3 regions of the Paenibacillus apis genome follow, and region 1 is predicted to be linked to each of the others. Evidence: predicted binding sites of a transcription regulator. Region 1 holds the regulator's gene; each other region holds the start of a gene.
What was found. Region 1 encodes Rex, which represses fermentation and respiration genes when NADH is low (regulators of the CRP and FNR family bind a similar motif). Its sites were predicted from a motif close to TTGTGAAATATTTCACAA; they were not measured.
Positions count from the first base shown of each region.

Region 2: KI362_RS09430 (formate/nitrite transporter family protein) is a predicted target of Rex. The motif match lies at 1,224-1,241, and genes of this name have one in related genera.
Region 3: KI362_RS19185 (FAD:protein FMN transferase) is a predicted target of Rex. The motif match lies at 1,150-1,167, and genes of this name have one in related genera.

Region 1 covers NZ_BORS01000008.1:914-4,081, reverse strand. The annotation lists gene dinG (ATP-dependent DNA helicase DinG) at 1-965, shown strand, start outside; gene KI362_RS12490 (redox-sensing transcriptional repressor Rex) at 1,004-1,666, shown strand; gene KI362_RS12485 (amidohydrolase) at 1,644-2,942, shown strand; gene KI362_RS12480 (cell wall elongation regulator TseB-like domain-containing protein) at 3,019-3,168, shown strand, end outside.
Region 2 covers NZ_BORS01000005.1:233,177-236,344, reverse strand. The annotation lists gene KI362_RS09435 (FAD-dependent oxidoreductase) at 1-1,195, shown strand, start outside; gene KI362_RS09430 (formate/nitrite transporter family protein) at 1,352-2,176, shown strand; gene KI362_RS09425 (glycosyl hydrolase family 8) at 2,274-3,168, opposite strand, start outside.
Region 3 covers NZ_BORS01000014.1:87,747-90,914, reverse strand. The annotation lists gene KI362_RS19200 (energy-coupling factor transporter ATPase) at 1-102, opposite strand, end outside; gene KI362_RS19195 (Gx transporter family protein) at 128-682, opposite strand; gene KI362_RS19190 (NusG domain II-containing protein) at 666-1,058, opposite strand; gene KI362_RS19185 (FAD:protein FMN transferase) at 1,289-2,377, shown strand.

The DNA.
Region 1 (3,168 bases):
TGGGAACTGAACGGGACGCACTGCGTTCCTTCATGAAGCTGGAGGACGTAAACACCGTCTACTGGATTGAAGGCAACGGAAATTATCGAAGCAAATCCCTGCAGATATTTGCCGTGCCGATTGATGTCAGCGAGCAGCTCAAGAGCTACTTCTTCGACCGGAAGAAGAGCATTGTTATGACATCTGCCACCTTGTCGGTGGACAAATCCTTCCAATATATGATTGACCAACTGGGCCTGCAGGAGGCGCAGGCTCAAGACCGGCTCATGACCTCCATGCTTCCTTCGCCGTTTAATTACCGCGAACAGGCCTTGCTTGTGATTCCGCGGGACTTTCCAAGCGTCAAGGGAAGCGTAGGGGATGATTACTTTGTCAGTACACTCGTCCAATCATTGGCTGACACAGCGATCGTAACTCAAGGCCGTATGCTCGTGCTGTTTACCTCCTACCGGATGCTGAGGCAGGTGTATGATCCGCTAAAAGAGCTGCTGTCATCGCACAATATTTCGGTAATCGGCCAAGGCATGGACAGCGGCAGCCGCACCAAGCTTACCCGCCGGTTCCAGGGGCAGCAAGCATCCGTACTGCTGGGAACCAGCAGCTTCTGGGAGGGCGTTGATATCCCGGGAGATGCGCTCACGAGCCTGGCGATTGTACGCCTGCCGTTTCAACCGCCGAATCATCCGCTTGTGGAAGCCAAGAGCGAGCGGCTGCAGCAAGAGAAGAAGAATCCTTTCATGAAGCTGTCCGTTCCGCAGGCCGTCATCCGGTTCAAGCAAGGCTTTGGACGGCTCGTACGGACTTCCCAGGATCGGGGGATCGTCATTGTGTACGATACTAGAATTCTGGAATCATATTACGGAAAGTACTTTTTGTATTCTTTGCCTGGACCGAAGATGGAGCATATGCCGCTTGGCCAGATGGTTCCGCGCATTGCGGAATGGCTGGACCCGGAAAATCCGTAAACGCTTCTTAATTTGCGTCAATAATAGGGGGATAATCGATGAAGTCGGAGAAAATTTCAGACGCCGTTGTGCGTAGATTGCCAGTCTATTTGCGTTTTCTTAATGAATTAAGCCGCCGAGAGGTATCCACGGTTTCATCTCAGGAGCTGGGACAGAAGCTGGATCTGAATCCGGCGCAAATTCGTAAGGATCTCGCCTATTTCGGTGATTTTGGCCGGAAGGGGATCGGCTATGATGTGGCTTATTTGATCGAGAAAATTCAACAAATTCTGAATCTGGATCAACAGATTAATGTGGCGCTGATCGGAGCTGGTAATCTCGGACAAGCGCTATCGAACTATAATGCTTATGTGAAGGACAATATGAAGATTGTTGCCGTATTTGATGCAAGCCCTGGTAAAATCGGAGGGAAAATCAATAACATCGAAATTCAGCCGATCGAGATGCTGGATGAAACGGTACGCAACATGAATATCCGGATCGGAATTATCACGGTTCCTGCGGCAGAAGCCCAGCATGTTGCTGACAAGCTCGTGGCTGCGGGGATTGGAGCCATTTTGAATTTTGCGCCGACGATTCTCAAGGTGCCTGCTGAAGTGCGGGTACATGCGGCAGACTTTACCACAGACTTAATGAGTCTCGCTTATTATCTGGACGGCGGAAAGGAAATGAAAGACCATGACTCGAAAATGGCTGATTAAAGACGGCACGTTCGCGGTGCTGCATCAAGAACAAACCGTGATCCGCGGCTATATGTTGATCGAAGGGGATAGAATTACCTATATCGGCCAAGAGCGGCCGGAAGGCGTGGAAGGGGCCGAGACATTCGACGGCAAAGGCCTTCTATTCCTGCCCGGTCTGATCAATACCCATGGACATGCAGCGATGTCGCTGCTTCGCGGCTATGGCGATGACATGGTGCTTCAAGAATGGCTTCAGCAGAAGATGTGGCCCATGGAAGCAAAGTTCACCGGTGAAGATGTACGCTGGGGCACGGCGTTGTCTGTGATTGAGATGCTCAAGAGCGGAACGACGACCTTCCTAGATATGTATGATCACATGGATCAGGTGGCCTCGGTAGTGGAACAGTCCGGCATCCGTGCGGTCCTGACGCGCGGCGTGATCGGGCTTTGTCCGCCTGAGGAGCAACAGCGGAAGCTGGATGAAGCGGTGTTGTTTGCTCGCAATTGGCATGGGAAGGCAAACGGCAGAATTACGACGATGATGTCGCCGCACGCTCCTTATACCTGCCCGCCGGATTATATCGAAAAAATTGTGCAAGCGGCGCATGATCTGGATTTGCCGCTGCATACCCATATGTCGGAGACTCTAGCGGAGGTGGAACAAAATGTTCGGGATTACGGGGTTCGTCCGGCCCAGCATTTGTTGAACCTGGGCTTATTCAGCCGTCCGTCTTTGCTGGCGCATGCGGTGCATTTGACTGACGAGGAAATTGCAATGCTTGCCGAGCATCGCGTAGCCGTCTCCCATAATCCGGGCAGCAACCTGAAGCTTGCCTCCGGAGTAGCCCGTGTGCCGGAGCTGCTGCGGGCAGGTGTGACGGTATCCTTGGGTACGGATGGCGCAGCCAGCAATAACAATCTGGATATGTTCGAGGAGATTCGCCTCGCCGCCCTGATCCATAAAGGCGTTACAGGGGACCCGACCGCGATTCCGGCAGCCGAAGCCCTTCGTATGGGAACGGAATATGGCGCGAAGTCGTTGTTCCTTGACCAGACAGGTGTGCTCGCAGCGGGAATGAAGGCTGACTTTATCGCCTTGAACCTGAAGCAGGCTCATTTCCTGCCGAAGACCGATTATATCTCCCATGCGGTATATTCCGCTGCCGGTCAAGATGTCGAGCATGTCTGGGTGGACGGTAAGCAGGTCGTCAAATCACGGGAGTGTCTGACTCTGGACGAGGAGAAAATTCTGTTCGAAGCGCAACGAGCCTTTGAGGGCTTGCTTGCAAGATAGGATAGATAAGGCGTCTTAATCTATGTAAATTAACTTTTTATAGAAAGCCATTCAGGAGAGGAAAGGAAGGGAGCTTTTGCGTAACAGAACCAAATGGGTCTTGCTTTCCTTTATCATCCTTGCGCTTATTCTGCTTGGCCTCTATCGCTTTTATCTATATGTATATGAGGACACCTGGCAAGCGGAGAAGCTTGCAGTGCAGAGGGCGAAGGCGGAGACTACGCTT
Region 2 (3,168 bases), on a different contig from region 1:
GTTCTATTCATCTCCTGAACAGCTCGCAGAGCTGGGTGTGACAACCAAAATGCTTCACGAGGTAACAAAGATTGATACGGATGCCAAGCAACTGCGGGCACGTAATCTGGAGACAGGCGAAGAGCTGGAGGATACCTTTGACAAACTGGTCATGACGACAGGCTCCTGGCCGATTGTACCGAAGTTTGAAGGGATCGGGCTGGACAATATTTTGCTCTCCAAAAACTTTAACCATTCCAACACGATTATTGAAAAGTCCAAGCAGGCCAAGAACATCGTGGTCGTCGGCGCAGGCTACATCGGGGTCGAGCTGGTGGAGGCTTTCCAATTGAACGGCAAAAATGTAACGCTGATTGATGCGGAGCCTCGCATTCTAAGCAAGTATCTTGACGCGGAGTATACGGATCAGATCGAAGCTTCTCTGCGGAGCCGCAATATTCAGCTTGCTTTAGGTCAGAAAGTTACAAAATTCACAGGCGAAAATGGCAAGGTGAGCAAGGTTGTGACAGACCGGGGAGAATACTCGGCGGACTTGGTCATCCTGTGCATCGGTTTCCGTCCTAATACGGAGCTTCTTCGCGGACAAGTGGATATGCTCGATAATGGCGCAATTATCGTAGACGAGTATATGCGTACAAGCAAGAGTGATGTCTACGCGGCGGGCGACAGCTGTGCGGTATTCTATAATCCGACCCAAACCCATGCTTACATTCCGCTGGCTACAAATGCGGTTCGGATGGGGACGCTGGTTGCCCGGAATTTATTGGCTCCTACGGTGAAGTATATGGGCACGCAGGGCACCTCGGGAATTAAGATCTACGAGGATCACATTGCCGCAACCGGGATGACGGAGACCTCAGCCAAGGAGGCAGGGATTGAGGCGGAAGCTGTGATCGTTAACGATCATTACCGGCCAGAGTTTATGCCTACGCATGAGACTGTGATGCTGAAAGTGGTCTATGAACAATCAACCCGGCGGATCCTCGGCGCACAAATGATGTCCAAGGTTGATCTGACTCAATCGGTGAACACACTCTCGGTCTGCATCCAGAATGGCATGAAGATGGAAGAGCTGGCTTTCGTGGACTTCTTCTTCCAGCCGCATTATAACAAGCCATGGAATTTTCTGAACAGTGCAGGGCTTGGAGCGCTGCCTGAAGTTCCGCAATCCGCCTACGAGACAGGACGGGTCTGAATTTTTCCGCGATTTCCCGATCTCAATTCTGTGAAGTTTTTCACTTCTGGGAAGGTATCGTGACTAATGTTACTTATTTGAGGCGCTTCGCACGGTACAATATAAAGCGGATTTTAAAGCAGCCGAATAGAACAAGTCACAAAGGAGATTGAAATCATGGCTTATAATAAACCGGATCAAATCGCGAAAGTCACGGTAGAGATGGGTGTCAAGAAGGCGCATAATCCACTGTTGACTGTGTTGATTCTCGGATTTTTGGGCGGGGCGTTTATTGCGATGGGCTTCCTGCTGGATATTCGCGTCATTGCAGGAGCACCGGCTGAATGGGGCGGTATTTCCAGCTTTATCGGAGCAGCGGTGTTCCCGATTGGTCTGATCCTTGTATTGCTTGCCGGCGGCGAGCTGCTGACGGGCAATATGATGGCTGTGCCGCTGGCGCGGATCGCGGGCAGGATTTCCACAGGCGAGATGATCAAGAACCTCCTGTTAATTACGATTACTAACTTTCTCGGCGCTCTGTTCGTCGCTTACTTCTTCGGGCATGTTGTGGGTCTGACCGGAAGCGGCGTATACCTGGAGAAGCTGGTGGATATGGCTGGACACAAGCTGGACGACAGCTTCGTGCAAGCATTCGTCTCGGGCATTGGCTGTAACTGGCTGGTAGCTCTGGCAGTATGGCTCTCTTATGGAGCCGACAATATGAGCGGTAAAATTCTCGGCATCTGGTTCCCGACAATGGCCTTCGTTGCAATCGGCTTCCAGCACGTGGTCGCCAACATGTTCTTGATTCCGGCAGCGATCTTCGAGGGGTACTACTCCTGGGGAGAATACCTGATTAACTTCGTACCGGTATGGTTGGGCAATCTGACCGGGGGTGCCCTGTTTGTAGCAGGAGCTTATTGGCTCGCCTATCTGAAGGATGGCAAGAAAGAAGCGGCTGCTCCAGCTCAGGAGCTGGTGTCTGAGCGTCAGGCCGGGTAGTAGTAAGCCGATGGTAAGTATTCCCAAGGGACATAAAGAGGGCAGACGGTTCGAATAAAACCGGGTCTGCCCTTTCTTTATTAATATCCTGTTGAAATCAAGGCTTCCAAATCCGGTAATTTCCGCTTAGAGCCAGGAGTGCGAAGAAGTATAGGCAGTTGTCGTAATAGCGCCGGTCACCCATCCGCAGCGGCGTATTCCAGAACAGGTCCACACTCGCCCGGGCAGGCTCTCCATCCGCCGCCAGCGAGGCCATCGCATTGGTCGCCAGCAGTCCGACGGGATGCAGCGCTTTTTCTTCAAACGGTTTGCCTTCGATCGAGTATCGGCGGTAATCCTCCGGCCGCTTGTCGGCGAAGAACGCCTGAATCCGGCCTGCCGCCTCGCATGCCCACTGATCCGCCGCGAACCATTCCCAATCCAGCCCCAAATTGGCGGCTACCCGGTAGGAGTCACTGAAGAAGTGCCCGTACCCGCGCTCATTATTCGGCGTACCGTCATAGTAGGCGTATTCTGGAGCCAGTCCGGTTTCGGGGTGGCAGGCGGTCCTCAAATATTCACGGCTGGCCGAGGCCGCTGCCTTCCAGAACGGCCGATCCTCGGGATAAGCCCACAACGCAAACAATTCGTAAAAATGCGGCAAATGATAGGACGGGTCCGAAAACTCACAATTTGGCACGAATTTGATCAGTTTGTTGTGCGGATTCCACATTGGGTCGCCGAGTCCGTCCTCCCCTTTGTGAAGGCAGGTCCGCAGCAGATCGCGCGCCTGTGTTCCGTAATTGAACGGCGCTTCCCGGTCGCCCCACCGATGGGATGCGAAGAATAACGCCATCGCAAAATACTCCTCCCCGTCCGGAGCAGGCCCGTCCGACAGCCGTGAACCGTCCGGGGAGCACGACCAGGCGAAATATCCGGCATTTGCTCCTTCGGTCATGTGCATGTGCGCCATCGTCCATTTCCACAGCCGATCGAACACCTCCTGCCGGTCC
Region 3 (3,168 bases), on a different contig from region 1:
TCCCGGAAGGATGCTGAATGACAGATCGCTCAATACCGGCTGCTCCGGTGAATACGCGAAAGAAACATGCTGAACATGATAAGCGGGTTGCTCTTCTGTCATCCTTACCCCTCCTGTCTATTAATATCTACACCGGCTTTGTCAAGAACCCCTCAAACAAGGATAACTTCGACAAGGAAGGGATCAGATATCGTACCGCAAGCCCGACTGCAATACCGGTCAATACGCCGGCAATTAACAATACCGGCAAATAGGACATGATTTTGGTTGTTTTCAAATATACCGCCGCAGCTCCAAGCTGCCCGACATTATGAGAAATGCCCCCAACAATACTAACGCTGACCATACTGAAATTTTCACGTCCGAAGCTGAGCAGTCCCCACATCGCAAGAAAGCTCAACAGGGCTCCGCTGATGCTGAACAACAAACTGGAGAAGGTCCCCAGCATGAACGAACTGAGTAAGGTTTTCAATATAACAACCATGAGGGCGTCTCTTCCTCTGAGGAAGTACAGGCATGTAAGCACCATAATATTAGCCAGGCCCAGCTTGGCGCCCGGGACCCCCATATTCACAGGAATCGAAGCCTCGATCAGACTGAGAACAACGGCTACCGCTGCAAAAATCGCCACGATGACCGTCCTCTTCAGAGAGAGATTGGCCTGCTCATTTAACGATGGCATCGATGTCATCTCCTTCTGAAGGCGCGCCCTCGATCTCTACTAATAATTTATGAGGCAGGCAGACAATCGTACCTCCATTGCGCTCAATAAATCCGAAGGTAAGACATACCTTGTCCGGGCAATCCGCATCGATCATTTCAATACCGTAATCATGAACTTTAAGTAAATTATACCCATGTTCCGTATTTATCTCGATTTCCTGTTCTTCACCGGTCAGTTCTACCGTGCGGAACAGTTTGCCATCCACCGTAATTTTAGCGATGCGTTGTGTGTTGTGATTGTTTTCACTAGGGCTGTCGCCAAACCATCTGGGCACTAGAAATGCAGCAGCAATGACGACGACCAAACCGATGAGTATGATATCTCCGCGCTTCATGACAAACTCCCTTATTTTTTAATTATATAAATCTTAGATGAAACCATTATACCTGTTAGGCTCCAATCATCCGTGTGATAAATGTATCATTTTTTGCCGCATTTCACAAAATCATCACTTAGGAAGGGTATAATGCAGGAAGGAGCCTCTGTGAGGATTGATACTTTTAGTGCAGTTTCTTTTCTGCTACAATCAAGGTCGACATGAATGAGAAATGAGGATGCATACCTATGTTCAAAAATAAAGCGGTCGTCCTGCTGCTATCCGCAGCTCTTCTGACAGGCCTGCTCAGCGGCTGTGGCAGCACTTCAAGCAAAAGCACAAAGGAAGGCAGCGCAGTCAACGCTAACGGACAAGCTCAGACCGTCACGCCTGTAAGCGAAACCTTCTTCATCTTCGATACCGTCGTGACCATTAAAATTTATGATAACCGTGCGACTACGAAAAACTTTGAAGAGCTCGAAGACTTGATGAAGGATATCGATTATAAAATTAACCGTTCCAACGAGGACAGTGAAATCTATGCTGTGAATGCCAACGCCGGCATTACCCCGGTTAAGGTGTCCCAAGAGACCTTCGATCTGGTCAAGATTGCGGTCGACTATGCCGAGCAGACCAATGGTCTGCTCGATCCCTCGATCGGACCGCTCGTCAGCCTCTGGAATATCGGCCACGAGGACGCCCATGTTCCACCTGCCGAGGATATTGCCGCAGCTCAGAAGCTGATCGATTACCGGAAGGTGGAGTTAAATGAAGATACGCTTGAAATTTACCTTCAGGACAAGGGAATGGATCTCGACCTTGGCTCCTACGGCAAGGGCTACGCGGCTGACCTGATCTACGATAAATTGAAAGAACAGGGCTTTGACAGTGCTATCATTGATCTCGGCGGCAACGTCTTCGCCATGGGCAGCAAGCCCGGTAATCTGGAATGGACGGTCGGCATTCAGGATCCGACTCAGGAACGAGGCAATGATATTGGCACCGTCAAGGTGATCGATAAGACCGTCGTAACCGCAGGCATTTATGAACGCTATTTCGTAGAGAACGGCAAGTTCTACATGCATATTCTTGATCCGCGGACCGGCTATCCGGCAGATAACAATATCAGCAGTGTCACGATCATTGCCGATTCCTCTACGGCTGCCGATACGATGGACACTTCGCTGCTCATTATGGGCATCGAGGATGGCTTGAAGTTTGCCGAGGAGAACAACACGGAAGCCTTGTTCATTACGAAGGACAAGCAGCTCTATGCCACTCCGGGCTTTAAAGAATTGCTCAATAAGAGCAATGACGATTATAGCTACGCTAATTAATCGAGGTTATCCATCCCCTTTTCCTGCACTCCAAGCTGCGGGATAAGGGGATTTTTCGTCATGCCGCAGCTTTGCGTTAGTCTTCTTTATGTTGGGCATCTTTGCGCTGGGCACTGCGTTAGGCATCCTTCACCTTGGAGAGCGGCTATTTCACTTTTGTACGGATTATCGTACAAAAAGTTGTTGTTACAGTCGAAGACAAGCCACTTTGTACGAAAAAACATATAAAAAGTTTCATTTATGCCTTGGATAGGCAATTTTTGTACGAATAATCGTATAAAATGCTTCCATCCGTGCTTAGACAGATTTTTTTATATGGAATATCGTACAAACCCACCTCATTTGACATTGATAATGATTCGTTTATGATGATTCGTTGATGTCGTTAATGACTCTTAGTTAATGACTCTTACTAGGTATAGGAGAATAGTAATATTAGCTCGAAGCAACAACAAAAAAAGGACGTTTTCTTGACTTTTCATGAAAATTCCTGTAATATTACAAATTAGATTGTAAACCCCATATCATGTTCCTCAAATGATTATAACCCTCACATACCATTCCGGTATGAAAATTCCTTATTTATGACCCTAAGAGTAAGAATGTTGGCAGTATTCGAGTATTTCTGATTCAAGCTGGCGCGGTCATCGGAGCCGCAAGGACAATTGAGAGGTAGGGCTTTTGTTGTATTAGAAACCGTAGATACGGTTGTAGTCTGAGCAGGAACATCCCATGGTTCTTCAATGCAAGCTAGAAGGCCGGGTTACAATATTATTCCCGCTGATTCGGGA